4 regions of the Bradyrhizobium vignae genome follow, and region 4 is predicted to be linked to each of the others. Evidence: predicted binding sites of a transcription regulator. Region 4 holds the regulator's gene; each other region holds the start of a gene.
The links. The regulator PhoB, encoded in region 4, activates phosphate uptake and scavenging genes when phosphate is short. The targets are predictions, from matches to a motif close to TGTCATNNANCTGTCAT.
Positions count from the first base shown of each region.

Region 1: the regulator PhoB is predicted to act here: its motif matches at 5,718-5,734, upstream of phnF (phosphonate metabolism transcriptional regulator PhnF).
Region 2: the regulator PhoB is predicted to act here: its motif matches at 4,554-4,570, upstream of BRAD3257_RS22010 (RNA degradosome polyphosphate kinase).
Region 3: the regulator PhoB is predicted to act here: its motif matches at 2,947-2,963, upstream of ugpB (sn-glycerol-3-phosphate ABC transporter substrate-binding protein UgpB).

Region 1 is NZ_LS398110.1:7,714,060-7,721,734, reverse strand. Features, by position in the region: gene BRAD3257_RS37165 (alpha-D-ribose 1-methylphosphonate 5-triphosphate diphosphatase) at 1-349, opposite strand, end outside; gene BRAD3257_RS37160 (LbetaH domain-containing protein) at 346-1,017, opposite strand; gene phnC (phosphonate ABC transporter ATP-binding protein) at 1,191-2,000, shown strand; gene phnD (phosphonate ABC transporter substrate-binding protein) at 2,061-2,996, shown strand; gene phnE (phosphonate ABC transporter, permease protein PhnE) at 3,068-3,952, shown strand; gene phnE (phosphonate ABC transporter, permease protein PhnE) at 3,949-4,797, shown strand; gene phnF (phosphonate metabolism transcriptional regulator PhnF) at 4,956-5,684, opposite strand; gene phnG (phosphonate C-P lyase system protein PhnG) at 5,854-6,267, shown strand; gene phnH (phosphonate C-P lyase system protein PhnH) at 6,272-6,880, shown strand; gene BRAD3257_RS37120 (carbon-phosphorus lyase complex subunit) at 6,884-7,675, shown strand, end outside.
Region 2 is NZ_LS398110.1:4,507,274-4,514,948, reverse strand. Features, by position in the region: gene BRAD3257_RS22020 (TerC family protein) at 1-522, shown strand, start outside; gene ppx (exopolyphosphatase) at 771-2,273, opposite strand; gene BRAD3257_RS22010 (RNA degradosome polyphosphate kinase) at 2,289-4,481, opposite strand; gene BRAD3257_RS22005 (P-loop NTPase family protein) at 4,636-5,313, opposite strand; gene BRAD3257_RS22000 (CDP-alcohol phosphatidyltransferase family protein) at 5,422-5,964, opposite strand; gene purM (phosphoribosylformylglycinamidine cyclo-ligase) at 6,122-7,195, shown strand; gene purN (phosphoribosylglycinamide formyltransferase) at 7,195-7,675, shown strand, end outside.
Region 3 is NZ_LS398110.1:98,356-106,030, forward strand. Features, by position in the region: gene BRAD3257_RS00440 (GIY-YIG nuclease family protein) at 134-370, shown strand; gene BRAD3257_RS00445 (MarR family winged helix-turn-helix transcriptional regulator) at 374-835, opposite strand; gene BRAD3257_RS00450 (organic hydroperoxide resistance protein) at 994-1,419, shown strand; gene BRAD3257_RS00455 (CaiB/BaiF CoA transferase family protein) at 1,595-2,797, shown strand; gene ugpB (sn-glycerol-3-phosphate ABC transporter substrate-binding protein UgpB) at 3,018-4,334, shown strand; gene ugpA (sn-glycerol-3-phosphate ABC transporter permease UgpA) at 4,386-5,267, shown strand; gene ugpE (sn-glycerol-3-phosphate ABC transporter permease UgpE) at 5,267-6,115, shown strand; gene BRAD3257_RS00475 (sn-glycerol-3-phosphate import ATP-binding protein UgpC) at 6,122-7,210, shown strand; gene BRAD3257_RS00480 (Hsp20 family protein) at 7,552-7,675, shown strand, end outside.
Region 4 is NZ_LS398110.1:7,874,031-7,881,705, reverse strand. Features, by position in the region: gene pstC (phosphate ABC transporter permease subunit PstC) at 125-1,114, shown strand; gene pstA (phosphate ABC transporter permease PstA) at 1,116-1,961, shown strand; gene pstB (phosphate ABC transporter ATP-binding protein PstB) at 1,958-2,779, shown strand; gene phoU (phosphate signaling complex protein PhoU) at 2,791-3,507, shown strand; gene phoB (phosphate regulon transcriptional regulator PhoB) at 3,523-4,230, shown strand; one part of gene BRAD3257_RS37930 (IS630 family transposase) at 4,568-4,903, shown strand; one part of gene BRAD3257_RS37930 (IS630 family transposase) at 4,905-5,510, shown strand; gene BRAD3257_RS37925 (GcrA family cell cycle regulator) at 5,537-6,049, opposite strand; gene BRAD3257_RS37920 (aspartate aminotransferase family protein) at 6,511-7,675, shown strand, end outside.

The sequences.
Region 1 (7,675 bases), 160 kb from region 4:
TCAGGCCACGTGCATTGTCGGCACTACGCAGGCCCGGCTCCCACGAGCAGGTCGCGGCGTGAAACACGGTGGTGATGCCGTTGCTGATCGCCTGGCGGTCGCTGTCGGCGAGCGCGACGTCGATCGGAAAATCGACGCCGGCGCGCGGCATCATCTGTCGCTCGAAGGCATCGCCGTGCAGGTCGACGATGCCGGGCAGCAACAGCAGGTTACGTGCATCAATCGCCAGCCCGGCCCGGCCGCGAGAAGCGCCCATCTCCGCAATGTCTGTCCCGGACACGAGAAGTGAGGTTTCGATGAGCTCGGCGCCGATCAGGGCCCGGCCGCCTTCAAGGAATATGTCTGTCACGCGACTGCGCTTCGTTTGCTGGCAGGAGAATTGGTGAGAGAGCCCGCCCGTGCTTCGTATGTCGAAAGAAAATCTTCAATCCCGAGCTTGCGGAAATCGGGCAGCGCCTCGCGCAATTTGTCGTGATCCCAGTCCCACCAGGCGAGCTTCCCGAGGCGCCCCGCGATCTCCTCCGAGAACCGCCGCCGTACGATCCGGGCCGGATTGCCGGCGACGATGGTGTAGGCCGGCACGTCCTTGGTGACGATGGCGCCGGCTGCGATCACCGCGCCGGTGCCGATGCTGCGGCCCGGCAGCACGATCGCGCCGTGGCCGATCCAGACGTCGTGGCCGACATGGACATGATGCTGGCGCCGCCAGTCGAAGAACTCGGCATCGTCGCTCTCGCCTTCGAAATAGGCGCTCGAACGATAGGTGAAATGCGCCTGCGTCGCGCGATGCATCGGATGGTTGCCGGGGTTGATGCGCGTCATCGCCGCGATCGAGCAGAATTTTCCGATGGTGCTGTAGGTGATCTGCGCATCGTTCACGACATAGGAGTAATCGCCCATCGCGACGTCATGCAGGATGGTGCGCGCGCCGACCTCGGTATAGGCGCCGAGCCTCGTCTCATGCAGCTTGGCCGAGGGATCGACGGTCGGCTGAACCGAAAGAGCTTTGGCGACCATGTTGCATCCGAACTGCGAGGGCGGGCGTTTCTCTTCGGGCGGCTGGATGACGGTGTCATGACAACGAGATGACAGGGGATGACGTGCGTAGGATCGCCGCACCGCAGCGCGTGTGTCACACAAGTGTTAAGCACGGGCGTTAGCGGTTGGCTCCAGCTACTCTGGAGCCCTGTATGCTGGTGGTTGAAGGTCTGACGTGTCGCTTCGGCGCGAAAGCCGCGGTGGACGACGCTTCGTTTCAAATTTCCCCCGGCGGCTTCGTCGGTGTGATCGGGCGATCCGGCGCCGGTAAGTCGACATTGCTGCGGACCATCAACCGCCTGGTGACGCCGACCGGGGGCCGCATCCTGTTCGACGGCGTCGACGTCACCTTGCTGCGCGGCAAGGAGCTGCGGCAGTGGCGCGCGCGCTCGGCGATGATCTTCCAGCAGTTCAACCTGGTCGGCCGGCTCGATGTTCTGACCAACGTCCTGATGGGGCGGCTTGCGACGATGCCCGCCTGGCGCTCGTTGTCGCAGGCCTGGCCCGAGCAGGACAAGGCGCTGGCGATGTCCGCGCTCGAGCAGTTCGACATTGCCTCGCTCGCCGCCCAGCGCGCCGACCAGCTCTCCGGCGGTCAGCAGCAGCGCGTCGCGATCGCCCGCGCGCTGGTGCAGCAGCCCGACATCATCCTCGCCGACGAGCCGATCGCCTCGCTCGATCCGCGCAACACCAAGATCGTCATGGATGCACTGCTGCGCATCAACAAGCATTTCGGCATCACCGTGCTCTGCAACCTGCATTCGCTCGATCTCGCCCGCACCTATTGCGACCGCCTGATCGGCATGGCCGCGGGCCGCGTGGTGTTCGATGGTGCGCCGTCCGCGCTGACCGATCACGTGGCGCGCGAGCTCTACGATCTCGAAGCCGCCGACGTCATGGGCGGCATGCCTGTACCGGCGCCCGAGGGCGTTCCGGCGCTCGGGACGGCCGCGGCGGCCTGAGCCTCGCCTGTTTAGTTCAAGTCTTTGCGTCAACCGACCTCAACCGATGAAGAGGATACCATGATCACTCGCAGACTGATCCTTGCCGGCGCCGCCGCGCTCGCGTTCACGGCGTCCGCCTCGGCGAACGACTGGAAGGCCAAATATCCCGAACTGACCTTTGCGGTCGTGCCGGCCGAGAACGCCTCCGGCGTCACCGAGCGCTGGACCCCGTTCGTGGAATACCTCTCGAAGCAGCTGGGCGTGAAGGTCACGCTGCGCATCGCCAACGACTATGCCGCTGTGATCGAAGGCCAGCGCGCCGGCAACATCCACATCGCGAGCTACGGCTCGGCCTCGTTCGCCCGCGCCCGCCTGACCGGCGTCAAGACCGACGCGTTCGCCAACGACATCAATGCCGACGGTTCGACCGGCTATTACTCGGTGTTCTTCGTCAAGGCGAGCAGCTCCTACAAGAAGGTCGATGATCTCAAGGGCAAGAACCTGGGCCTGGTCGACCCGAACTCGACCTCGGGCAACAACGTGCCGCGCTTCGAGCTCGACAAGATGAGCATCCACGATGCCGAGGGCTATTTCGGCAAGGTCGTCTTCACCGGCAGCCACGAGAATGCGATGCTCGCGCTGGCGCAAGGCACGGTCGACGTCGCCGCCAACCAGTGGACCAGCGACGACGATTCCACGCTGGCGCAGATGCTGACCAAGGGCATGCTGAAGAACGCCGACGGCTCGGCGATGAAGAAGGACGATTTCCGCATCATCCACAAGTCGGCGCCGATCATCAACGGTCCCTATGCCTACAATTCCGACCTGCCCGACGACGCCAAGGCCGCCATCGCCAAGGCTTTCTTCGACGCGCCGGCCAAGGACAAGGCCGCGTTCGATCGCCTGTCGGACGGCCAGAAGAAGGGCTTTCATCCCGCCACCACCAAGGACTGGGATGGCACGATCGAGCTGATCAAGTTCGTCGATGCGCTCCGCAAGAAGAAGGCGTCCTGAGTCATCGGGACGATGCACCCGAGCCGGGTCCTAGGACCCGGCTCTTTCTTTGACGGGACCTGTTTCGATCGATGACGACAGCGGTTTCGATCCTCCCCGAGCAGCAGCTTGCCGCGCTCAATGCCGCCTATCGCCAGGCGGTCTCGCGCAGGCGGCTCCGTCTCCTGTTGGGAGCCGCGGTCTTCGCCGCAGCGCTGGTGCTCGCCGCGATCGGCGCCGAAGTGAATTTGCATACCCTGTTCACCTATTTCGGCAATTTCGTCAGCTATTTCGACCGCATCCTCACGCTCGACAGCGGCCAGCGGGTCTGGACCGATGTCGGCGAGTGGTTCTGGGGCTGGCGCAAATGGCTGAAGATGCTGGGTGAGACCCTGCTGATCTCCTATGTCGGCACGCTGATCGGCGCGACATTGGCCTTCGCCCTCAACTTCTTCGCGGCCGAGAACACTTCGCCCGCGCCCTGGCTTCGCTTCGTCGTGCGGCGCCTGCTCGAATTCGCCCGCACCGTCCCCGGCATCGTCTTCGCGCTGGTCTTCGTCATCGCCTTCGGGCTCGGACCGATGGCCGGCGTGCTGGCGATTGCTATCCACTCCACCGGCGCACTGGGAAAACTGTTCTCGGAGATCGTCGAGAATGCCGACATGAAGCCGGTGGAGGGCATTCGCTCGACAGGTGCGAGCTGGCTCTCCTGCATGCGTTTTGCGGTCGTACCGCAGGTGACGGCGGGCTATGCCAGCTATGCGCTGCTGCGCTTCGAGATCAACGTCCGCGAGGCCTCGGTGATGGGCTTCGTCGGCGCCGGCGGCATCGGCCAGGAGCTCGTCGTCGTCATCCGCAAGTTCTATTACTCCGACGTCAGCGCCATCCTGCTCACCATCGTCGTCACCGTCTTCATCATCGACATCACGACCGGCTGGCTGCGCGGCCGCCTGTTCGGCGAGGAGGCGCGGACGTGACGAGGCCGCAGCAGGTCGATACCGCGCAAATTCGCGCGCGCTACCCTGACGTGTTCGACCGGCCCGCCTCGGCGCGGCTCGCCACGCCGGCGATGATCGTGGCGGCGTTGGCGATCCTCGCTTACGGCCTCGTCGATCTCGATTTCTCGCCGTCGCGCTTCTTCGCCGGCCTCAGCCAGCTCGGCTGGATCAGCCTGATGATGATCCCGCCGGATCCCGGCTCTTCGCTGCCGGTCTATCTGAAGGCGCTGGGCGAGACGCTGTCGATCGCGCTGCTCGGCACCACGCTCGCCGCGGTCTTCGCGCTTCCAATCAGCCTGCTCGCGGCGCGCAACGTCGTGCCGTCGAACATCCTGCGCTTTCCCGTCCGGCGCTTGCTCGATTCGATCCGCGGCATCGACACGCTGATCTGGGCGCTGGTGTGGATCAACGTGGTCGGGCTCGGCCCGTTCGCCGGCGTGCTCGCGATCGCCGTGTCGGATTTCGGTGCGTTCGGAAAGCTGTTCTCGGAGGCGATCGAGGGCGCCGACCAGAAGCAGGTCGAAGGCATCCGCGCCTCCGGCGGCAGCGCGCTGCACGAGATCCGCTTCGGCCTGTTGCCGCAGGTCCTGCCCGTCATCGCCGGCCAGGTGCTCTACTTCATCGAATCCAACACCCGCTCGGCCACCATCATCGGCATCGTCGGCGCCGGCGGCATCGGCCTCCAGCTCGCCGAGCAGATTCGCGTGCTGGAGTGGCAGAAAGTGTCGTTCCTGATCCTGATGATCCTGGTCGCCGTCGCCGCAATCGATTTCATCTCGGGCAAGCTGCGGTTTGCCATCATCGGCCGGCGGGCGGTGGCGTAGGCGGCTCTCTTCCTTCCTTGTGGGAGAAGGTGGCGCGAAGCGCCGGATGGGGGGTACGTGTCCTCGGTGCCGTAGGGTGGTCAACGCGTAGCGTGCCCACCGCTTCTGATGATCGAGAAAGATCGTGGGCACTCCCACAAGGGGAGAGGGGAAGAGGCCTACGACTCCACCAGAAACTCGACCCGCTCCGCGGCAAAGCGCGAATGCTTCGTCACCAGCGGCTTGCCCGTGAGATCGTGGTCGGTGGCATCGACCACCAGGATCGGCCGTCCCAGCGCAAGATCGAGTCTTGCGGCGTCGGTCGCGTCGACGATGCCGGCGGTGATCCGGGTCGCGCCGCGGCGATAATCGCGGATGCCGTAATGCGCGAGCAATTTCGTCATCGAGCGCGTCGCCGCGAACACGGCGCCCGCGTCCGGAAACAGCTCGGCCGAGAGCCAGGTCGTGGACACGCAGATCGGCGTACGGTCGGCGAGGCGGATCGCCTCGATCCGCACCAGGGGCCCGCCGGTCTTCAATCCCAGCTCCCGCGCGAGCTCGCGCGTCGCGACGTCATCGGTCGCCTCGATCAGCCGGCCATGCGGCTCGCGTCCGCCCGCGCCGACGATCTCTGAGAAGCGCGTGCGCGAGCGCAGGGGATAGGCGAGCTTCTGTGCCTCGACATAGGTTCCGCTGCCGCGCTCGGCGCGCACCAGGCCGCGCTCGGCAAGCGCGGCCAGCGCGCGGCGCACGGTGTGGCGGTTGACGCGATAGGTTTCCGCGATCTCCATTTCGCCCGGCAATTTGTCGCCGGCCGCAAAGCGGCCGTCGGCGATGCCGCGCTCGATGCCGTCGGCAACGAGGCGCCACAGCGCGACTCCCGAGGAGGCTGTGTCCTGCATGCTCATGTCGCGGGAAACCTACTCCAGAAATCACATCATTGTCACGAAACAGTCATGGCGCGTCCGTATGAAGTTGTCTATTATCATAGACAACTTCGATCCGGCAAGTTTTCTAGAAGGTTCGGTGGACCAGGTGACGCAGCACAACAACCAGCAAGCCCAGCGCAAGGCCGCCATGGCCGTGCTGGCGCACGCGGAGGCGGGCGAGATCGCCGCTCGCCTCCGCAACTTCACCCTCCCGGCCCATCAGGATCTGCGCGCGCCCGAAAACGGGCTGGTCATGCTGCGCGGCCGGATCGGCGGCGACGGGGCGCCGTTCAATCTCGGTGAAGCCACGGTGTCGCGCGCGGCGGTGCGGCTTGCGAGCGGCGAGGTCGGCTTCGGCTACACGCTCGGCCGCGACGGTGAGAAGGCGCGGCTGATCGCGCTGTGCGATGCGCTGGTGCAGTCCCGCGATTTCGGCGGGCTCGTCGAGCGTGGCGTTATCGCGCCGTTGCGCGAGCAGCTTATGGTCAGGCGCAGGCAGGCGGCGGAAGAGACCGCCGCGACGAAGGTTGATTTCTACACCATGGTGCGCGGTGAGGGGTGAGATCATGACCACGATTGCGGAGCTGCCGCCGGGTTTCGCCGACAAGGTGTTGTCGGCGCAATCGACCTTTCGCTCGGTCATGGATGCCATGGCGCGGCCGGGCTCCGTCCAGCAAATCGTGCCGATGGTCGGCACGCCAGGGCCGATGATGCGCGGCACCGCCGCGATCGCGCTGACGCTGTTCGACCACGATACGCCGCTCTGGCTCGACGCGCGAATGGCGGAGAGCTCGGATGTGACGAAGTGGCTGAAGTTCCACACCGGTGCGCCGGTCGTGCAGGACGCCTCGATCGCGAGTTTTGCGCTGATCGGTGATGGCGATGCGCTGCCTTCGCTCGAGCGATTCGCGCTCGGCACCAGCGAGTATCCGGACCGTTCGACCACGGTGATCATTCAGGTCGATAGCCTGAACTCGGGGCGCAGCTTCGAGCTGCGCGGCCCCGGCATCGGTGGGGTCGCGACGCTGCAGGCGTCGATCAAGCCTCTCGATCTGTTCGAGCGGCTGCGTATGAACGAAGCACTGTTTCCGCGCGGCATCGATGTGGTGCTGGTCGCCGATGATGCCGTGGTCGCGATCCCCCGCACCACGCGCGTCGTGAGCAGGGGAATCTGAAGCATGTATGTCGCAGTCAAAGGCGGCGAACGCGCCATCGAGAACGCCCATCGCCTGCTCGCACATAAGCGGCGCGGCGATCAAAGCGTTGCGGAAATCTCCCTCGACCAGATCTCGGAGCAGCTTGGCCTCGCCGTCGATCGCGTCATGAGCGAAGGCTCGCTCTATGACCGCGAGCTCGCGGCGCTGGCGATCAAGCAGGCGCGCGGCGATCTGATCGAGGCGATCTTCCTGGTTCGCGCCTTCCGCGCCACCTTGCCGCGCTTCGGCACCAGCGAGCCGGTCGACACCGGCGCCATGCAGGTGCAGCGGCGGGTGTCCGCGACCTTCAAGGACATTCCGGGTGGCCAGATCCTCGGGCCCACCTTCGACTACACGCACCGCCTGCTCGATCCCTCGCTCGCGCAAGGCGTCGTGCCGCAGGTTCCGTCGACGGCCGAAGCATCCACAGCGCCGACGCCGCGCGTGACGGATATTCTGGGCCGCGACGGGCTGATCGAATCCTCGCCCGAAGCCGAGGACGGCGCCAGCGTCGGCGATCTCACCCGCGAGCCGCTGAATTTTCCGGCCGACCGCGACCTGCGCCTGCAGAACCTCGCGCGTGGCGACGAAGGCTTTCTCCTCGCGATGGGCTATTCCACCCAGCGCGGCTACGGCCGCAACCATCCTTTTGTCGGCGAGATCCGCTTCGGCGAGGTCGAGGTCGAATTTCTCGCGGAAGAGGTCGGCTTCGCCGTGCCGCTCGGCGCGATCGAACTCACCGAGTGCCAGATGGTCAACCAGTTCAAGGGGTCT
Region 2 (7,675 bases), 3.4 Mb from region 4:
AACGAGGAGGGGGACGACGTCGAGTCCGCCTCGCATCTGTGGCAGGCCGTGCAGATCGTCGTGGTCGCCGATATCGTCATGAGTCTCGACAACGTCATCGCGGTCGCCGCTGCGGCCAATGGCAGCGTGCCGCTCTTGATCCTCGGCCTCGCCATCAGCGTGCCGCTAATCGTCGCCGGCGCGGCGCTGATCATGGCGCTGCTCGCAAAGCTGCCGGTGCTGGTCTGGGCCGGCGCGGCGCTGCTCGGCTGGATCGCGGGAGAGGTGATCGCGACCGACCCGGGGGTCGCGCCGAGGCTGCACACGTTGTTCGACGGCCCGCTCGGTGCCTCGCTGGACAGCATGCTCGGCGCGCTGCACATCCCGCCGCAGTTCGGCCATGGCGGCGGAGGCGGCGAATATCTCTGCGCCGCGCTCGGCGTTGTGGTCGTGCTGGTGGCCGGCTCGATCTGGCGCCGGCGCAGCCTGATCCAGGCAGAGCTGGACTCCTCCGAAGGCCACGCCAAGGCCTCGGCGGAGTGATCTCGGCGGCAGCCGGTGCCGCACCGGTTGCGAATCTGGGATGCCGCGCGGGGTTAGTCAGGCCGTCGCAGCGCTTCGCGGTCTCCCCAAATTGGATCTTATCTCCTTCTAAACTCCTGAAAATAAAGGCGGTTTCATTGACTCGCTGACTGCTCCCGCGGCACGTCCGCCGCCGCGCGTGGACCATGATTTCGTGATGACGGTGCGAGGCGCCGCCGCCTATCCGCGACGGATTCGCACTTTGGACTTCAGCGCCGCACGATCGAGCCGGCACGGCCAATCAGGCGGGCGAGCTGCTTGAAGCGGCTGCCGACGCGGTCGGCGACGAGGTCGACGAGCCGGTGCTCGAACACCAGCATCAATTTGCGTCCCTGAGTGCGGAAATGCGTGGCGGGGAGGACGCCCGGACGCGCCGCCGAGATCAGATGCGCGACACGGAATGCCGCGCCCAGCAGGCGGGCGCGTTCGAGCTGGGCCGGCGTCAGCAGCTCCTGCATGGTGGCCGGCGGCTGGTTTTCCTCGCTGAGACCCGCATAGCGGTAGAACACGGACAGGCCGACGAAGGCGCGCTCAGTGTGGGTGATCGCACCGAAATTGCCGTTGACGACGAGGCTCAGCGTCTGCTCGCCGCGATGGTCGGGATGCACGCGCCAGCCGATGTCGGAGAGCAGACACGCGGTGTGGCGGAGGCGACGGTCCTCCTCGGTCTCGCGCAACTTCACGACGCGCACCAGGCGGTCGGTCCAGGCGATCAGCTCGCGGGCGTGTTTCGCCGAGCGCGACAGCAACTGGTTCAGCTCCTCGGCCGCGCAGATCAGCCCGTCCTTGTTGCGCTCGGTCTCCGGCAGCTTCTCGTGCAACAGGCCCTCGCGCACGCCGAAGGTGGAGAACACGATCCTGCTGGGTTTGGCGACGCGGATGATGTGCTCGAGCACCAGCGCCGCATAGGTGAGAAGCGGGCGCCGCGCATCGGCGACGATCTCGATGTCGGCAAGCATGTTGGCGGCAGCGAGGCGCCGGAGACGGCGCGAGAAGTCGAGCGCTTCGGCGGCCGAAATCGAGTAGCCGTGCATCACCTGGAGCGGATAGCCGCTCTGGATGATGTGGATGCGCGCGAGCGCGCGCCAAGTGCCGCCGACGGCATAAAAGGTGCGGCCGCGGCCCGCGGTGAGTTGCGGCACCTCGTCGAGCTCCTCGCGCACGATGCGATCGGCGCGCTTGAGCGATTTGTGCGCGAGGTCCTGGAGTGCGAGACCGCCGAGCGGCAGCGTCACACCGCTGCGCACGGCGTTCTTGCGCACGTCGATCAGCTCGAGCGAGCCGCCGCCGAGGTCGCCGACGATGCCGTCGGGAAGGTGAATGCCGGAGATCACGCCGAGCGCCGACAGCCGCGCCTCGCGCGGGCCCGACAGGATCTCGATCTTCACCGCGCAGATGCGCTCGGCCTTGGCGATGAAGTCGGGCCCGTTGGAGGCATCGCGGCAGGCCGCGGTCGCAATCGCGAACACGCGCCCGACCTGCATCACGCGGCACAATGCGCGAAAGCGCTTGAGCGAGGTCAGCGCCTTGTCGACGGCGTCGGGCGCGAGCAGACCCGTGCTCTGCACCTCGCGCCCGAGGCCGCAGAGCGTCTTCTCGTTGAAGATCGGGATGAGGCTCCGCGACAGTCCCTCGTAGACGACGAGACGGACCGAGTTGGATCCGATGTCGATCACCGCGACGCTGGAGCCGCGCTTGCGCGGCCGCTTCACGTCGCAAATCCCCGATCAGGATTGATGGCGTTCGTTCCGGCGCGTGAGACGACGCGGCGAGGATTCCTTGAGCGACTTTCCACGGCCAGACAGACTCGGATTAGTCATGAAGTAGTTGTGGACGTTGAAAGGCTCCTCGCCCTTCGCGGCCTTCATACGCGTTGAAGACCCATCCGGCAACAACTGCCAGCTCTGCTCGTTGTCCTTCAGGTTCGCGACCATGATCTGTTCGAGAACCTGCTGATGCACCGTGGGATTTTGCAGCGGACACAGCACCTCGACGCGGCGGTCGAGGTTGCGCGGCATCATGTCGGCGGACGAGATATACACAGCCGCTTTCGCGCCCGGCAGGCCCTGACCCATGCCGAAGCAGTAGATTCGGCCATGTTCCAGGAAACGTCCGATGATCGACTTGACGCGGATGTTCTCCGACAGGCCGGGGATGCCGGGCCTGAGGCAGCAGATGCCGCGCACCACGAGCTCGACCTGGACACCGGCCTGGGAGGCCTCGTAGAGCGCGTCGATGATGTCGGGGTCGACCAGCGCGTTCATCTTCATCCAGACCGCGCCGGGCCGGCCGTGCCGCGCATGCGCGGTCTCGCCTTGAATGTGCTCGATGATGCGTTTGCGCAAGGTCAGTGGCGACACCGCCATCTTTTCCAGATCGCTCGGCGCGGCATAGCCGGTGATGAAATTGAACACGCGCGCGGCATCACGGCCGATGGTCGGATCGGAGGTGAAATAGGAGAGGTCGGTGTAGATGCGCGCGGTGACCGGGTGATAGTTGCCGGTGCCGGTATGGACGTAAGTCGTCAGGCTGCCGCCCTCGCGGCGCACCACCATCGAGAGTTTGGCGTGCGTCTTCAATTCGAGGAAGCCGTAGACGACCTGTACGCCGGCGCGTTCGAGGTCGCGCGCCCAGCGGATGTTGGCCTCCTCGTCGAAGCGCGCCTTGAGCTCGATCAGCGCGGTGACGGACTTGCCGGCCTCGGCGGCCTCCGCCAGCGCGCGCACGATCGGCGAGTTGTTGGAGGTGCGGTAGAGCGTCTGCTTGATCGCGACGACGTCGGGGTCGCGCGCGGCCTGCTGCAGGAACTGCACGACGACGTCGAAGGACTCATAGGGATGGTGGACGATCAGGTCCTTCTGCCGGATCGCGGCAAAGATGTCGCCGCCATGCTCGCGCACGCGCTCGGGATGGCGCGGCACGTAGGGGGTGAATTCGAGGTCGGGCCGGTCGAGGCGGGTGAGCTGCGACAGCTCGTTCATGGCCTGCACGCCGTCGACCAGGAAGACCTCGTCGTCGGCGGCCGACAGCGCATGCTGCACGAAGCTGCGCAACTCCTCCGGCATCTTGGCGTCGATCTCGAGCCGGATCACTGATCCGCGGCGGCGGCGCTTGAGCGCGGTCTCGAACAGGCGGACGAGGTCTTCGGCCTCTTCCTCGATTTCGAGCTCGGAGTCGCGGATGATCCGGAAGGCGCCCTGGCCGTGCAGATTGTAGCCGGGGAACAGGCGGTTGATGAACAGGGCGGTCGCCTGTTCCAGCGAGATCAGCCGGACGGTCTTGCCGTCGGCTGGCAGGCGGATGAAGCGGTCGATCTTGCCCGGCATGCGGATCAGCGCGTTCATCTGCTTGCCGTCGGCGGCGCGCGTGAGCTGCAGCGCAATGGTGAAGCCGAGGCTCGGAATGAACGGGAAGGGGTGGGCGGGGTCGATCGCGAGCGGCGTCAGCAGCGGGAACACGTTGTTGAGGAAGTAGTCCTCGATCCAGGTCCGTTCCGCCCTGGTGACGTCCTTGCCCTCGACCAGCACGATGCCGACATCGGCCAGCGTGCCGCGCAGATCGCGCCAGATCGCCTGCTGGTCGGAAGCGAGCTGGATCACGGTGCGGTTGATCAGCGCGAGCTGCTCCGACGGCGTCAGGCCGTCTGGACTGCGCTCGGCAATCCCCTCGCGCACCTGGGCCTTGATGCCGGCGACGCGGACCATGAAGAACTCGTCGAGGTTATTCGCCGAAATCGACAGGAATCGCACCCGCTCCAGCACAGGGTGGCTGGGATTGACCGATTCCTCGAGGACGCGGCGGTTGAAATGCAGCCAGGACAGCTCGCGATTGATGAACCGTTCGGGGCTGGATGCGATCGCCGGCAGGGCCTCAGTTTCCGGGGCTTTCTCTTTGGTTTCAACAGCTTGCGCAGAGTCCATCAAAAGTCGGTCCATCCAGTTCAGCCCAATTGCGACTTACGCGCAAAATCGGCGGGAGCATGTGTTAGAGCGATGACGTTTCGATGACATTGATGTTCCGCCGCTCCGCCGCGTCAAGGCGGGTTTCAGGCCGCTCTGGAAGACCGCGAGCCGGTCAGGCGTCCCGGAGCAGCTCGGCGGCCAGCATCCGGGTGACGGGGCGGCCGAGCCGCAGGGCTTCGCTGTCGAGCAGTTCCACGGCCTGGCGGGCGGCGGCCGAGGACCGCTCCAGGCGGGTGGCGAGATAGCCGACCACGCTCTCGTCGACGGTGAGCTGGCGGTCGGCGCAGAACTTGACGATCAGGCCACGGAAGAGCTGGTCGTCGGGGGGCAGCAGCGCGACCACGGGAACGGCCCGCAGACGCGAGCGCAGGTCGCGAAGCTCGATCTCCAGCGCGGCCGGCACCTCGCGTCCGGTGAAGAGGACGTAGGCACCGTCCTCGCGGGCGAGGTTCATCAGGTGAAACAGGGCGCGCTCGTCAAAATCCTTGGCCTTGAGATCCTCGACCACCAGTGCGCCGGTGGCGAGCGCGCCGGGAACGCCAGCGGCAGTCAGCGCATTGGCTGTGGTCGAGCGGGCGCCTGATAGCTCGGCCCAGATCGCGGCGAGATGGCTCTTGCCGCTTCCTTCCGGGCCAGCCAGCCACATGATCCGGTTCGGCCATTCCGGCCAGCTGTCGATCAGGCCGAGAGCGGCGGCATTGGCGGGGCCTTCGAGGAAATTGTCCCGGCTCAGGCTCTCCGCATGCGGAAGTGAAAACGCCAATTGTCGGGGATGAACGCGGCCTGCCACGCTTGCTTTGCTCCATGCCGGCACGCCGGCCCGTCTGAAGAGGTTGGACTTGATCTTGCGGGACTTGATCTTGCGGGACTTGGCCTTTTGCGGGGCCGTATCCTCACCTCATTTGGCCTCGATCGTGCTCATGTGCCGTAGCCACTCGACGAGGTAGAGCGACACGGAGGAAAGCGTGAAGACGGTGACGAGGCCCATCAGGATGATATCATAAGGGGCCGGCTTGAAGCCGAAGGCAAGCGCCGCCAGCACCAGGGCTGCGAACGCCACCTGCGCCACGGTGTTGAGCTTGGACACTTTCGACGGCTTCATCTCGACCGGCCGGTCGAACAACCAGGATACGATCACGGCAGCGACGATCATGATGTCGCGCGAGACCACGAGGATCACGATCCAGCGCGGGATCGCGCCCCAGATGCCGAGCGCCATGTAGATCGAGACCAGCAGCGCCTTGTCCGCGAGCGGATCGAGCAGGGCGCCGAGTTCGCTCGTCATATTGAAGCGCTTGGCCAAGAAGCCGTCCACGGCATCGCTGATGCCGGCGATCAAGAAGACGGCGAACGCCACCTCCATTTGGCTCGACACGATGGCCCAGACGATGATCGGGACCAGCATGATGCGGCCCAGGGTAATGATGTTCGGAATACTCACGAAAGCGCTTCCCGGCACCCGGTCTGACCTCGAATTCGGCCCCTCGGAAGGCTGAACCGGTTGATATCTCTACATAGTATAGGGAGGAGCGCCATGCGAGCCATTGCGCGTCCCCGGAATTCGACGTAACCAGCCGCGAACCCACTGGAAATCGGGCATGACCGACCGCAAAAACGGCCTCACTTACGCCGATTCAGGCGTCGATATCGACGCGGGCAACCGATTGGTCGACCTGATCAAGCCGATGGTGCGCGCCACCGCACGGCCGGGGGCGGATGCCGAGATCGGCGGCTTCGGCGGCCTGTTCGACCTCAGGGCGGCCGGCTTCAAGGACCCCGTCCTCGTGGCCGCGACCGACGGAGTCGGCACCAAGGTCAAGATCGCGATCGAGACCGGCCTGCATGGCGGCATCGGCATCGACCTCGTGGCCATGAGCGTCAACGACCTCGTGGTACAGGGCGCCGAGCCGCTGTTTTTCCTGGACTATTTCGCCTGCGGCAAGCTCGACCCGGAGGCCACCGCCGCGATCGTCGCAGGCGTTGCGGAGGGCTGCCGCGAGTCCGGCTGCGCCCTGATCGGCGGCGAGACCGCCGAGATGCCTGGCCTCTACAAGGACGGCGACTATGATCTCGGCGGTTTTGCCGTCGGCGCGGCCGAACGCGGTACGCTGCTGCCGCGCCAGGACATCGCGGCAGGCGATGCCGTGATCGGTCTTGCCTCCTCGGGCGTGCATTCCAACGGCTTCTCGCTGGTGCGCAAGATCGTGGAACAATCCGGTCTCGGCTTCTCGGCGCAGGCGCCGTTCGCGCCCGTGATGACGCTCGGCGGCGCGCTGCTGACGCCGACGCGGCTCTACGTCAAATCCTGCCTGCGTGCGATCCGCGAGACCGGCGCGGTGAAGGGGCTCGCCCACATCACCGGCGGCGGCTTCACCGACAACATTCCGCGCGTGCTGCCCAAGCATCTCGGCGTCGGCATTGATCTCACCCGCCTGCCGGTGCTGCCGGTGTTCAAATGGCTGGCCGCGCAGGCCGGCATCGCCGAGCTGGAGATGCTGCGCACATTCAACTGCGGCATCGGCATGATCGCGATCGTCGAGCCTGACAAGGTCGACAAGGTCGTCGAGGTCTTCACCGACGCCGGCGAGACCGTGGCGCAACTCGGCACCGTGATTCCGGCCGACGGCGAGCACCGCGTCGTCTATAACGGCCACCTCGATCTGGCGCTGTGATGCGGCGCCGCGTCGCCATCCTGATCTCCGGTCGCGGCTCCAACATGGCCGCGCTGATCAGGGCCGCCAGCGCGGCTGATTTCCCGGCGGAGATATCGCTCGTCATCTCGAACAAGGCCGATGCGGCCGGACTCGAACGTGCCCGGGCGAGCGGCGTGACCACCGAGGTGATCGAGAGCAAGCCGTTCGGCAAGGACCGCGCCGGTTTCGAGAAGGTGCTGCAGGCCGCGCTCGACCGGCACGGCATCGAGCTGATCTGCCTCGGCGGCTTCATGCGCCTGTTCACCGCCGAGTTCACCAGGGCTTGGTACGGGCGGATGCTCAACATCCATCCCTCGCTGCTGCCGTCGTTCCCCGGCCTCGACCCGCACGGTCAGGCCCTGCGCGCCGGGGTGAAACTGTCCGGCGCGACGGTGCACTTCGTCATCCCCGAGACCGATGCCGGTCCGATCGTGATGCAGGGCGCGGTTCCCGTCAGCG
Region 3 (7,675 bases), 380 kb from region 4:
GAAGGGCGAAGCCGGGCTTTATTCGCAAGCCTTCAGTTCGCGAACTTCGGCTCCGCAAGCGCTTCACGGCGAAGCCAGGCTTTTGCAGGACAAAAGCGGGTGTAAGCTCTCCTCGACAACCGAGGAGTGTGCCCTGAAGTACGTCTACATCCTTGAGAGCCTTAATTCCCTTCATTTCCACGTCGGGATCACCGATGATCTGCGCGCCCGACTGACAAAGCACAATGCTGGCGAGGTGCCTCACACCTCGAAGTATGGGCCTTGGCGTCTCAAGACTTACATCGCGTTTAGCAACGAGAAGCAGGCCATCGCATTCGAGAAGCACCTGAAGTCGGCACCCGGCCGCGCCTTCGCCAAGAAGCGCCTCTAACCCCTAATCCCCGATCACCGCATTCAGCCGATCGCGCAGCGCGACGATCTCGTCTTTCATGGCGACCAGCTCCGGCACCGAGCAGTCCGTCGCCGCCAGAATCGACTGCGGCACGCTGCGCGCCTTCTCCCTCAGCGCATGGCCCTGCGGCGTCAGCGCGATCAGCACCTGACGCTCGTCCTCGCTCGAGCGGGTGCGCTTGACGAGATGGGCGGCCTCGAGCCGCTTGAGCAGCGGCGTCAGCGTGCCCGAATCCAGGAACAGCTTCTCGCCGATCTCCTTGACCGGCACGTCGTCGCGCTCCCACAGCACCAGCATCACCAGATATTGCGGGTAGGTCAGGCCGAGCCGGTCGAGCAGCGGCTTGTAGACGCGGTTGAAGGCGTGCGCGGCGGAATAGACCGCGAAGCAGATCTGGTTGTCGAGCCGCAGCGGCGCGTCCGCTGCCGATGGTTTCCGGGCCATGGGGGAATCTCACGAGGATTGCCCCATTGTGGGACCGCGCGGCACGACATTCAATTGCGAACAATTAAATGTGAGGCCTGGCAATTTCAATTGCACACAATCTAATTGCCTGCAATAAAAGATCGCACCCCAACCCGGAAAGACCCGAGGAGACGAAAATGTCCGTGAACGTCCTCTACAAGACCAGCGCCAAGGCGACCGGCGGTCGCGACGGCCATGCCGCCACCCTCGACGGCGCGCTCGACGTCAAGCTCACCACGCCGAAGGAGCTCGGCGGCGGGGGCGGCGCCGGCAACAATCCCGAGCAGCTGTTCGCTGCCGGCTATGCCGCTTGTTTCATCGGTGCGATGAAATTCGTGGCCTCGCAGGGCGGCCCCAAGGTTCCCGCCGACGCCTCCGTCACCTCGACCGTCGGCATCGGCCCGCGCTCCGAAGGCGGCTTCGGCCTCGACATCGATCTCGCCGTCTCGCTGCCGGGCCTTGCCCGCGCGGAGGCTGAGGCGCTGGTCGCGAAAGCGCACCAGGTGTGCCCGTACTCCAATGCCACGCGCGGCAATGTCGACGTTCGCCTGACGGTCGTCTGATCGAAAGGGCGGATGGGCTGGCCCGGGATTCCCTCGGGCCGGCCGCTTCCGTTGATTTCCCACATCGCGGGATTGCGCGGCGGCGGTGCATGCGGCCCTACGTGCGGCGCCATTGCGGGCGCAAAAAAACCTCGCTAGGCCTGTGATCAAACGTCGATACAGGAGAAGCGAAGGCATGACTGAAGCGGCAACGGGTGCCATGAGCGGACTGCGCGTCATCGATCTCACGCGCGTGCTCGGAGGTCCCTACTGCACCCAGATCCTCGCCGACCACGGCGCCGACGTCATCAAGGTCGAGCCGCCCGCGGGCGACGAGGTGCGCGAATGGGGCCCTCCCTTCCATGAGGAAGACGCGGCCTATTTCGTCGGCATCAACCGCAACAAGCGCTCGATCGGCCTCGACCTCGCCTCCGAGGGCGGCCGCGTCGTGCTGCTGAAGATGCTGGAGACGGCCGACGTCCTGATCGAGAATTTCAAGCCGGGCACACTGGAGAAATGGGGCATCGGCAACGAGGTGTTGCGCGAAAGATTTCCGCGACTCGTGCATTGCCGGATCTGCGGCTTCGGTGCCGACGGCCCGCGTGGCGGCAATCCGGGCTATGACGCCATCATCCAGGCCATGACCGGCATGATCGCGGCGACCGGATCGCCCGAGAGCGGGCCGATGCGGATCGGCGTGCCCTTGGTCGACATCACCACGGGACTTTATGCGGCGATCGGCATCCTGATGGCGCTGTCGGAACGTCAGCGTTCGGGCAAGGGCCAGTTCCTCGAGACGACGCTGTATGAGACCGGGCTTGCCATCATGCATCCGCACACCGCGAATTATTTCATGCATGGCAAGCCGCCTGGTCTCACCGGCAACGAGCATCCCAACCTCGTGCCTTACGCGATTTTCCCGACCAAGACCGACGACATCTTCATCGGCGTCGGCAATGACGGCACCTTCCGCAAGCTGGCGAAAGAGATCGGCAAACCCGAGCTCGGCACCGACCCGCGCTTTGCCCGCAACAAGGACCGCATCGCCAATCGCGAGGCGCTGCGCGCCGAGCTTGCCGCAGTGTTCAGTCAGCACGAGGCCGAGCCGCTGTGCAATCGCCTGCTCGCGGCCGGCCTGCCCGCAGGTCCGGTGCAGAAGATCGATCAGGCGTTGACGAATCCGCACACGATCTACCGCGGCGATATCATCGAGAAGGACTGGTACAAGGGCGTGGCCTCGCCGATCCGGCTCGACCGCAGCAAGCCGAGCCTGCGGCGCGTGCCGCCGAAATTCAGCCAGCACGCCGCGGAGGTGCTGGGTGAGTTCGGCTACTCCAAGGCCGAGATCGACGCGATGGTCGAGAAGGGCACCGTTTGCGGTCCCGAGCGCAAGCGCTAGCGGCCACCTCCTCCGTCAACGAATGATGCCGCAGTGCGGCGCGGGCACGATAGTGCACCGCGAACGGACGAGGCTGCCCGATCCGTCTTCGCCTATTTGACGACTTCCCATTTGGCAGCGCTTGCTGCTTTCGTTTCTCCCGCTTACACAGTCATGTGAACGTCATATGGCGCTGCTAGCGCAAGCGCTTCTTTAGTGACGGGCAAGGGAGGTTTTCTTGATGGCTCTTCGACATATTGGCGCGGCTGCTGCTGTTGCACTCACGGTTGGTCTCGGCTCCTCGCCGGCACTCGCCGTGACCGAAATCCAGTGGTGGCACGCGATGACCGGCGCCAACAACGACGTCATCGTCAAGCTCGCCAACGATTTCAACGCCGCGCAGAGCGACTACAAGGTGATCCCGACCTACAAGGGCAACTACGCCGACACGATGAACGCCGGCATCGCCGCGTTCCGCGCCGGCAACGCGCCGCACATCATGCAGGTGTTCGAGGTCGGCACCGCCACCATGATGGCCGCGACCGGCGCCGTGAAGCCGGTGTACAAGCTGATGGCCGAGACCGGCGAGAAGTTCGATCCGAAGGCCTATCTGCCCGCGATCACCGGCTATTACTCGACCTCGAAGGGCGAGATGCTGTCCTTCCCCTTCAACTCGTCGTCGACGGTGATGTGGGTCAACCTCGATGAGCTGAAGAAGGCCAATGTCGCGATTCCGAAGACCTGGCCCGAAGTGTTCGACGCCGCCAAGAAGCTGAAGGCGGCCGGCCACGCCACCTGCGGCTTTTCCAACTCCTGGGTCACCTGGGTCAATCTCGAGCAGCTCTCCGCCTGGCACAACGTGCCGTTGTCGACGAAGGCCAACGGGCTCGACGGCTTCGACACCGTGCTGGAGTTCAACGGACCTCTCCAGGTCAAGCATCTCGAAAACCTGGTCGAGCTCCAGAAGGACAAGACCTACGACTATGCCGGCCGCACCAACACCGGCGAGGGCCGCTTCACGTCGGGCGAATGCCCGCTCTACCTGACCTCGTCGGCGTTCTTCGGCAACGTCAAGGCGCAGGCCAAGTTCGCCTTCACCGCGGTGCCGATGCCCTATTATCCCGACGTCAAGGGCGCGCCGCAGAACTCGATCATCGGCGGTGCCTCGCTCTGGGTGATGGGCGGCAAGTCGGCTGACGAATACAAGGGCGTCGCAAAATTCCTCACCTTCCTCTCGGATACCGATCGCCAGGTCTACATCCACAAGGCTTCGGGCTATCTGCCGATCACCAAGGCGGCGTATGAGAAGGCGAAGGCGGAAGGCTTCTACAAGGACCAGCCGTATCTGGAGACGCCGCTGCTCGAGCTGACCAACAAGGAGCCGACCGAGAATTCGCGCGGCCTGCGCCTCGGCAACATGGTGCAGCTCCGTGACGTCTGGGCGGAAGAGATCGAGCAGGCGCTGGCGGGCAAGAAGACCGCCAAGCAGGCGCTGGACGCGGCCGTCGAGCGCGGCAACACCATGCTGCGCCAGTTCGAAAAGACCGCCGTGAAGTAAGGCGACGAGCGGCAGGCCGGTCAACCCGGCCTGCCGCCCCCCGCGGGCATCATGCAAAAGCAAGCCATTTTCCAATCCAAGCTATTGCCCTATGCGCTGGTTGCGCCGCAGCTCGCGATCGTCCTGATTTTCTTCTACTGGCCGGCCTTGCAGGCGCTGATCCAGTCCTTCCTGCTCCAGGACGCCTTCGGCCTGTCGAGCAGCTTCGTCTGGTTCGACAACTATCTCGAGCTGTTCAGGGAGCGCGCCTATTTCGAGGCGATCGTCCGCACCTTCTTCTTCTCGTTCGCGATCGCGGTGTCGTCGCTGTCGTTTGCGCTGCTGCTCGCCGTGATGGCGGACAAGCCGCTGCGCGGCTCGCTGCTCTACCGGACGCTGCTGATCTGGCCCTATGCGGTGGCGCCGCCGGTCGTCGGCGTGCTCTGGATCTTCATGCTGCATCCCTCGCTCGGCGTGCTCTCGCGGTATTTGCGCGCCCTCGGCATCGACTGGAATCCGCTGCTCGACGGCGACCAGGCCGCAGCGCTGATCATCCTCGCCGCCGCCTGGAAGCAGATCTCCTACAACTTCCTGTTCTTCCTCGCCGGCCTGCAGAGCATCCCGAGAAGCGTGCTCGAGGCTGCCGCGATCGACGGCGCGCGCCCGATGCGCAGGTTCTGGACCGTGACCTTCCCGCTGCTGTCGCCGACCATCTTCTTCCTCCTGGTCGTCAACATCGTCTACGCCTTCTTCGACACGTTCGGCATCATCGACACCATGACCCGCGGCGGTCCCGGCAAGTCGACGGAAACGCTGGTCTACAAGGTCTATTCCGACGGCCTGCTCGGCGGCAATCTCGGCAGCTCGGCGGCGCAGTCGGTGATCCTGATGATCATGGTGATCGTGCTGACGGGCATCCAGTTCCGCTTCGTCGAACGCAAGGTAACCTACTGATGGTCGAGGAAGAAGGCTTTCGGCGCTACGTCGCGCATGTCATCCTCTGGATCGGGATCGCGATCGTCGCCTTCCCCGTCTACATCGCGATCGTCGCCTCGACCCAGGACAACGCGCTGATCGCGAACGGGCAGATGTCGCTGCTGCCCGGCGGCCACTTCTTCGAGACTTACTATCAGACCATCTTCGTCGGCACGAGCGGCTCGACCCGCGAGCCCGTCGGCAACATGATGCTGAACTCGCTGATAACGGCGCTGCTGATCGCGGTCGGCAAGATCGCGATCTCGATCATCTCGGCCTATGCGATCGTGTATTTCCGCTTCCCGTTCCGGATGCCGATCTTCTGGCTCATCTTCATCACGTTGATGCTGCCGGTCGAGGTGCGCATCTATCCGACCTACAAGATCGTCGCCGATCTGCATATGCTCGACAGCTATGCCGGCCTGTCGCTGCCGCTGATCGCATCGGCCACCGCGACGCTGCTGTTCCGCCAGTTCTTCATGACGGTGCCGGACGAATTGCTGGAGGCCTCGCGCATCGACGGCGCAGGTCCCTTGCGCTTCTTCTGGGATACGCTGCTGCCGCTGTCGCGCACCAACATGGCCGCGCTGTTCGTGATCCTGTTCATCCTCGGCTGGAATCAATATCTCTGGCCGCTCTTGATCACCACGCGCGACGACATGCAGACGATCCAGATCGGCATCCGCAAGATGATCACCACCACCGACGCGCTGACCGAATGGCCGATCGTGATGGCAACCGCCGTGCTCGCCATGCTGCCGCCGGTGTTCGTCGTCGTCGTGATGCAGAAGCTATTCGTGCGCGGCCTCGTCGAGACGGAGAAGTAGAGATTTATGGCTAACGTCACCCTGCGCAACGTCCGCAAGACCTACACCGGCGGCTTCGAGGCCATCAAAGGCGTCAACGTCGATGTCGGCGACGGACAGTTCTGCGTGCTGGTCGGACCAAGCGGCTGCGGCAAGTCCACGCTGCTGCGCATGGTCGCAGGGCTCGAGACCGTCACCGGCGGCGAGATCGACATCGGCGGGCGCGTCGTCAACCAGATCGAGCCCGCCGACCGCGACATCGCGATGGTGTTCCAGAACTACGCGCTCTATCCGCATATGAGCGTGTACAACAACATGGCCTATGGCTTGCGCAACCGCGGCATGGCGGAAGCCGAGATCAAGACGCGCGTCGAGGAAGCCGCGCGCGTGCTCGAATTGTCCGCCATGCTGGAGCGCAAGCCGCGCCAGCTCTCCGGCGGCCAGCGCCAGCGCGTCGCCATGGGCCGCGCCATCGTGCGCCAGCCGAAAGTGTTTCTGTTCGACGAGCCGCTCTCCAATCTCGATGCCAAGCTGCGCATCGCGATGCGGGTCGAGATCCGCAAATTGCAGCGCCGGCTCAACACGACGTCGATCTACGTCACCCACGACCAGCTCGAGGCGATGACGCTCGCCGACATTCTCGTCGTGATGAACGGCGGCCAGGTCGAGCAGGTCGGCAACCCGCTGGCGATCTACGAGAAGCCGGCGACCACCTTCGTCGCCTCCTTCATCGGCGCGCCGCCGATGAATCTGATGTCGACGCGGCCCGAGGAGATCCGGTCGCAGCTCGCCGGCAGCGCTGCGGCCGACGCCGGCATCCTCGGCATCCGCCCGGAGGATTTCGTCATCACCGACGAGACGCCCGCCGGCGGCGTCGCCCTGCCGCTCACCGTGGAAGCGATCGAGCGCGTCGGCGCCGAAACCTTCGTCTACGGCTCGCGCCAGCAGGAAGACCAGCGCGTCGCCGCCACGCCCGGCGAGCTGCCGCCCGGCGAAGTCATCGTCCGCATTCCCGGAACCGAAGCCCCCGCCATCGGCGCGAAAATCCGCGTCGCGGCGGTGCAGAGCAAGCTGCATTTGTTCAGCGGCGACGGGCGGAAGCGGATCGAGGCCTGACGGGTTCCGAAAGGAGTCAGATCAAAACCGTGAAAACAACCCCATGCACAGTAGAAGGGGCTTTGTTTTCGTTGGGGAAATTCGGCGGCAGATTCGTCATGCCCGGGCTTGTCCCGGGCATCCACATTCTTGGTGCCGCGAGGAAGGTCGTGGATGGCCGCGACGAGCCCGGCCATGACGCCTAATGCGATGCTCTGGGCCTGACGATGGTGGCGTCGGCCCATCCACAGGCCCCGGCTACGTCCTTGAACCCACACATGGATATGCCCATATTGCTGACCAAGGGGTGCCTTGACGGGCCCTGAAACACCAAAGTCGCTTCTGCGAGGACTTTGTAAACTATGTCTCGTGTTCCAACGCTCTCCAGTCCCTTCCTGCTGGGCTTCGACGAGATCGAGCGCGTGCTCGACCGCGTCGTCAAAGGCGCCGACGGCTACCCTCCCTACAATATCGAGAGGTGTGACC
Region 4 (7,675 bases):
GCTCCGCAGAGCCGGGACCCACAAGAACTGGGCCCTGGACGCGGCGCGGCACTTCGCACCGCGTCCGGGGCACGAGACCCAATAAAACGTGTATTCTTTGGTACAGGGGATCGGCGTGGCAGAGATGGCCGTTCAGAGCGATGTAATCGACGACGCCGGACCGTATGACCGCGCCAAGGCCTTGAGCGCGTTCAAGCTCGGCGACGTCACCTTCTACTGGATCACGCGGTTGTCCGCCATCTCGGTGCTGCTGATCCTCGGCGGCATCATCATCTCGCTGATCGTCGGTGCGTTCCCGGCGATGAAGGAATACGGCATCTCCTTCCTGTGGACGCAGCGCTGGGCGCCGTCGGCCGATCCGCCCGTGCTCGGCGCGCTCGGGCCGATGTACGGTACGCTCGTCACCTCCTTCATCGCGATGCTGATCGCGATTCCCGTCGGTCTCGGCATTGCCATCTTCCTCACCGAGCTCTGCCCGCAATGGCTGCGCCGCCCGATCGGCATGGCGGTCGAGCTGCTCGCCGGCATTCCCTCGATCATCTACGGCATGTGGGGCTTCTTCGTGCTGGGCCCGTTCCTGGCCAACACCTTCCAGCCCTTCATGATCCGGGTGTTCGACGGTGTTCCCGTGCTGGGCGCGATCTTCGCAGGTCCTCCGTCCTATCTCAGCCTGTTCAACGCCGCGCTGATCCTCGCCATCATGGTGCTGCCTTTCATCACCTCGATCTCGGTCGACGTGTTCAAGACTGTGCCGCCGGTCTTGAAGGAAGCCGCCTATGGCGTCGGCTGCACCACCTGGGAAGTCGTCCGCAGCGTGGTGATCCCCTACACCCGCGTCGGCATCATCGGCGGCGTCATGCTGGCGCTGGGCCGCGCGCTCGGCGAGACCATGGCGGTGACCTTCATCATCGGCAACTCGTTCCGCATCTCCTCGTCGATCTTCGCCCCGGGCACCACGATCTCGGCAGCGATCGCCTCCGAGTTCGCCGAGAGCGACGGCCTGCATCAGTCCGGCCTGATCCTGCTCGGCCTGCTCCTGTTCGTGCTGACGTTCTTCGTGCTCGCGGCCGCGCGGTTGATGCTGCTGCGTCTGGAACAGAAGGCGGGGAAGTGACATGAGCCCGATTTACGCACGCCGCCGCCGCAAGGACATCATCATCCGCGGGCTCTGCATCGGCGCCGCCGCCTTCGGCGTCACCTGGCTCGCGCTGATCCTGATCACGCTGCTCTACAACGGCCTGTCCGGCCTGAATCTTCAGGTCTTCACCGAGAATACGCCGCCGCCGGGCTCGACCGAGGGTGGCCTGCTCAACGCCATCGTCGGCTCGCTGATCATGACCGTGCTCGGCGTCGGCATCGGCGCGCCGCTCGGCCTGTTCGCCGGCACCTATCTTGCCGAATACGGCCGCAACGACAAGCTGACCTCGGTGATCCGCTTCATCAACGACATCCTCTTGTCGGCGCCCTCGATCATCATCGGCCTGTTCATCTACGGCGCGGTGGTGGTGCCGATGCGCGGCTTCTCGGCGATCGCAGGCAGCCTCGCGCTCGCCGTCATCGTGATTCCGGTCGTGGTGCGCACCACGGAAGACATGTTGCTGCTGGTGCCGAACCCGCTGCGCGAAGCCGCCAGCGCACTGGGCCTGCCGCGCTCGCTGGTGATCAAGCGGATCGCCTATCGCGCCGCGCGCTCCGGCCTCATCACCGGCGTGCTGCTCGCCACGGCCCGCGTCGCCGGCGAGACCGCGCCGCTGTTGTTCACTGCGCTGTCGAACCAGTTCTTCAGCCTTGGCCTGAACAAGACGATGGCCAACCTGCCGGTCACCATCAACAACTTCGTGCAGAGCCCCTACGCCTACTGGAAGCAGCTCGCCTGGAGCGGCGCGCTGCTGATCACCCTGACCGTGCTTGCCCTGAACATTGGCGCGCGCATCATCGGCGCCGAGAGGACTGCAAAATGAGTGAAATGTCTGTTTCCGTGAGCGCGCCGACCGTTCATCCCGGCTCGCAGCTGCTGCCCGAGGCGCCCGCCAAGGTCACCGCGCGCAACCTGAATTTCTACTACGGCGAGCACCACGCGCTGAAGAACATCAACCTGGCGCTCGGCACCAACCGTGTCACGGCGTTCATCGGCCCGTCTGGGTGCGGCAAGTCGACCCTGCTGCGCATCTTCAACAGGATGTACGATCTCTATCCGGGCCAGCGCGCCACCGGCCAGCTGCTGCTCGACCACACCAACATCCTCGACCCCAAGCTGGATCTCAACCTGCTGCGGGCGCGGGTCGGCATGGTGTTCCAGAAGCCGACACCGTTCCCGATGACGATCTATGAGAACATCGCCTTCGGCATTCGTCTGTATGAGAAGATCTCGAAGTCTGAGATGGATGACCGCGTCGAGAAGGCGCTGCGCGGCGGCGCGCTGTGGAACGAGGTCAAGGACAAGCTCAATGCCTCCGGCCTGTCGCTCTCCGGCGGCCAGCAGCAGCGCCTCTGCATCGCCCGCACCGTCGCAGTGCGGCCCGAGGTGATCCTGTTCGACGAGCCCTGCTCGGCGCTCGACCCGATCTCGACCGCCAAGGTCGAGGAGCTGATCCAGGAACTGTCCGAGAACTACACGATCGCGATCGTCACCCACAACATGCAGCAGGCGGCGCGCGTCTCCGACAAGACGGCCTTCATGTATCTCGGCGAGTTGATCGAGTTCGACGACACCAGCAAGATATTCACGTCGCCGAGCGACCGGCGCACGCAGGATTACATTACCGGCCGGTTCGGCTGAGGAGACGGAACATGGGTTCTGAACATACCGCAAAGGCCTTCGACACCGACCTCCAGGAGCTCACCCGCCTGGTCGCCGAGATGGGCGGCATCGCCGAGCGCATGATCGTCGATTCCGTCGACGCGCTGATCCGCCGCGACGTCACGCTCGGGCAGCGCGTCGTCACCACCGATGCCGAGCTCGACGCGCTGCAGAAACGCATCGAGGAGCGTGCCGTGCTCACCATCGCCCGCCGCCAGCCGATGGCGGTGGATCTGCGCGAGATCGTCGGCGCCATGCGCGTCGCGACCGATCTGGAGCGCATCGGCGACCTCGCCAAGAACATGGGCAAGCGCGTCGCCGCGCTGGAGACGGATTTCCATCCGCTCAAGCTGTTCCGCGGCCTGGAACACATGACCGATCTCGTGCAGCAGCAGGTCAAGTCGGTGCTGGACGCCTATGCCGCGCACGATCTGCCGGCGGCGATGGCGGTGTGGAAGGGCGACGAGGAGGTCGACGCCATCTGCACCTCGCTGTTCCGCGAACTCCTCACCTATATGATGGAGGACCCGCGCAACATCTCGTTCTGCATCCACCTGATGTTCTGCGCCAAGAACATCGAGCGGATCGGCGATCACGCCACCAACATCGCCGAGACCGTGTTCTACATGATCGAGGGCCAGGCGATCACCGACAAGCGGCCGAAGGGCGACATGACGACCTTCGCCACGACGGTGCCGAATACCTAAGGGAGCGACGACAACATGGGCGCACGCATTATGGTGGTTGAGGACGAGGAAGCTCTCACCGAGCTTCTCCGCTACAACCTCGAAGGCGACGGCTATGACGTCGAGACGGTGATGCGCGGCGATGACGCCGACACCCGCCTCAAGGAGCACATTCCCGATCTGATCGTGCTCGACTGGATGCTGCCGGGCCTGTCAGGCATCGAGCTGTGCCGGCGGCTTCGTACCCGTCCCGAGACCAAGCAGCTGCCGATCATCATGCTCACCGCGCGCGGCGAGGAGAGCGAGCGGGTGCGTGGACTTGCGACCGGTGCCGACGACTACATCGTCAAGCCGTTCTCGGTGCCGGAGCTGCTCGCGCGCGTGAAGGGCCTCTTGCGGCGCGCGAGCCCCGAGCGGCTCGCGACCGTGCTCGCCTATGGCGATATCGAGCTCGATCGCGACAAGCGCCGCGTGGCGCGTTCGGGCCGGCCGATCGATCTCGGCCCGACCGAATATCGCCTCTTGGAGTTCTTCCTGGAGCATCCCGGCCGCGTGTTCTCGCGCGAGCAGCTGCTCGACAGTGTCTGGGGCCGCGACATCTACATCGACGAGCGCACCGTCGACGTCCATATCGGCCGCCTGCGCAAGCTGCTCAATCTCGGCCGCGAGCAGGACCCGATCCGCACCGTTCGCGGCGCCGGCTATGCGCTGGACGATCGTTTCGCGAAGGCAGAGCAGACGTAGGGTTTGCTGGCGTTGCTTTAGCGGGCTGCTGCCATAGCCTCAGTGTCGTCCCGGACAAGCGCGCGCAGATTCGGGACCCATAACGACAGGACGTGATTGTTTTGCGAAAGGGTAACTCGGAGTCCCCGTAACCACGTCTTGCGGTGGCTATTGGTCCCGGATCTGCGCGCGCTTGTGGCGCGCTTGCCGGGACGACTTCGGGTATGTTGAGCCGTCAGCGTGTGACGGCGCCGTCGTTGCAATCAGCTAGAGCATGTTGTTTTTGGCTGGAATCGGGATTCCCACCGGGAGCGATTTCTGATTCAACATCCATGCTGGAGGGCGGAGGCCGGCATGGATGACGCGACCCTATTCGGAAGACATCCGGGAACGGGCTTTGGCGCGAGCTGACGCGGGAGAAACAGTTCGTTCGATTGCCGAGGCGCTCCAGATCAGCGCCTCCTGCGTGACGAAGTGGAAGAATCTGAGACGGGATACCGGAGGCCTGTCACCTGGCCAAATCGGCGGCCACAAGAAGCGGGTTCTGTCGGATGCCAACGCCGACTGGCTGCGCAAACGCATTCGCTCGGGGCCATTCACTTTGCGCAAGCTGACGCAGGAACTGGCTGCACGCGGGATCAAGACAGACGTGCGGGCGGTGTGGACTTTTGTTCACACCGAAGGGCTCAGCTTCAAAAAAAACGATTCTACCAGCCGAGCAGGATCGTCCCGACGTCGCCCGTAAGCGGACCCGCTGGAAAGCACATCAAGGCAGGATCGACGTCGCGCGGTTGGTGTTTATCGACGAGACGTGGATCAAAACCAATATGGCACCACTGCGCGGCTGGGGGCATTGCGGGCAGCGCCTCCAAGCCTCTGCACCTTTCGGCCATTGGAAGACAATGACCTTCATCGCGGCGCTGCGTCACGATCGGATCAGCGCGCCTTGGGTGATTGATGGTCCCATCAATGGTGAGCTCTTCACGCTGTACGTCGAGAAGGTGTTGGCACCCACCCTCGCACCGGGTGAGATCGTCGTTCTCGACAATCTTGGCAGCCACAAGGGCAAAGCGGCTCGCCAAGCCATCCGCGCCAGAGGCGCCCACCGCATCTTCTTGCCGCCCTACAGCCCGGACCTCAATCCGATCGAGCAGGTCTTCGCCAAACTCAAACATCTCATGCGAGCTGCCGAGCCCCGTGACGTGGAGGCAACCTGGAGAAAGGTTGGTGAACTCCTCGATCTCTTCTCCAAGGAGGAGTGCACCAACTACTTCAAAAACTCAGGCTATGTTTCCGTATAAAAACATCATGCTCTAGATCAACAAACTCACCGCGTGCCCGGCTTCGCCGGCGCGCGGCGGCGATCCGCTGTGGGTTGATAGGCCACGCGCGAATGCTGTGCGCAGTAGGGCAGGCCGGAGAGCGCCTTGCCGCCGCAGAAGAAGAAATCCGGGCTCGAGGGATCGCCGACCGGCCAGTGGCAGGTCGCCTCGTTCAATTCCAGCAGCGACAGCCGCTGGCTCATCGGCACCACGTTGTCGTAGGTGACAGGTTCGGCCTCCACCTCGACCTCGAAGGCCTGCGCCAGCGCGGTGTTGCCGCGTGCGACGGGGCGGGTCACCCGCATCATGTGCTGCGCGGGCCGTGCCTTGCGCGGCCGGGGCGCTGCCGATGAAGGGCTCTTGGCGCGGCCGGACAGACCGAGCCGATGCACTTTGCCGATCACGGCATTGCGGGTCACATTGCCGAGCTCCGCCGCGATCTGGCTGGCCGAAAGTCCGGCCTCCCAGAGCTTTTTCAGCTGCTCGACGCGATCATCGGACCAGGTCAAAACCGTCATTGCACCCTTTCCCTCGCTGCGCGCCTGCCAACCTCTGGCCTTCGCAGCGAATGCCTAAAGCCTTGAAAAACCCGTGCCGCCCGAATCCCTTAAGGCTCGCCGGGCGCGCTCAAGGACGCCCGAACGTTTACGCCGGTACATGAGGACTCTTGGGATCAGAACCGCTGCACGAGATGTCGTATCTGACAGTCCAAACGCTACAATATGGCGTGACTCCCGCGCAAGAGTCCGCCGACTCGCTTCCACATGTTCCGTGGTGAAAACCCCGCAAAATCGGCACCGCAAGACTACGGATTCAGCGTTTCGCGAGGCTTTCCGGGCGGCATTGACACCCGTCTTGCCAGGCATAAGATAGTCTCACGTGCCGCCCTTAAAAGGCGGCACGTTTCGTTTTCCGGGGCCGGTTGATGGTGCGTTGCGCAATGCACGTCTCACACCGTCCGCAACATTCAAGTGACGTCATGACTGACAGCGCCGCGCCGCATTTGCTTCCCGTTTTCGCCAGGGCCGACCTCGGTTTCGAGCGCGGCGAAGGCTGCTGGCTGATCGCGGCCAATGGCGACCGCTATCTCGATTTCACCTCGGGCGTGGCGGTGAATGCGCTCGGCCATGTCCATCCCGCGCTGGTCAAGGCGTTGCAGGAGCAGGCGACGAAGCTCTGGCACATGTCGAACCTGTTCCAGAGCCCGGACGGCGAGAAGCTCGCGGCGCGTCTGTGCAAGGAAAGCTTCGCGGACTTCGTGTTCTTCTGCAATTCCGGCGCCGAGGCACTGGAAGGCGTGATCAAGCTGGTGCGCCATCATCACTTCTCCGAGGGACATCCGGATCGCTACCGCATCATCACCTTCGAGGGCGCCTTCCACGGCCGCACGCTGGCGACGCTCGCCGCCACCGGATCTGCAAAATATCTCGAGGGCTTCGGTCCGCCGATGGACGGGTTCGACCAAGTGCCACATGGCGACCTCGACGCCGTGAGGAAGGCGATCGGCCCGCACACCGCCGGCATCCTGATCGAGCCGATCCAGGGCGAGGGTGGCGTTCGTTCTGCGCCTCCCGGCTTCCTGAAGGCGCTGCGCGAGCTCTGCAACGAGCACGGCATATTGCTCGCCTTCGATGAGGTGCAGACCGGCATGGGCCGCACCGGCGATCTCTTCGCCTATCGGCGCACCGGCGTCACGCCCGACGTGATGTCGCTCGCCAAGGCGCTCGGCGGCGGCTTCCCGATCGGCGCGGTGCTGGCGACCGCGGAGGCGGCCGCTGGCATGGGGCCCGGCTCGCACGGCTCGACCTTCGGCGGCAATCCGCTCGCGATCTCGGCTGCGAACGCCGTGCTCGACGTCATGCTCAAGCCCGGCTTCTTCGACCACGTGCAGAAGATGTCGCTGCTGCTCAAGCAGAAGCTCGCCTCCGTGATCGACCGTCATCCCGATGTCGTCAGCGAGGTGCGTGGCGAGGGCCTCCTGATCGGCATCAAGGCCGTGGTGCCCTCGGGCGATCTCGTCGCGGCGCTGCGCGGCCAAAAACTGCTCACGGTCGGGGCTGGCGACAATGTCGTGCGCTTCCTGCCACCCTTGATCGTCACCGAGGCGGAGATCGAGGACAGCGTCGGACGGTTGGAGCGCGCCT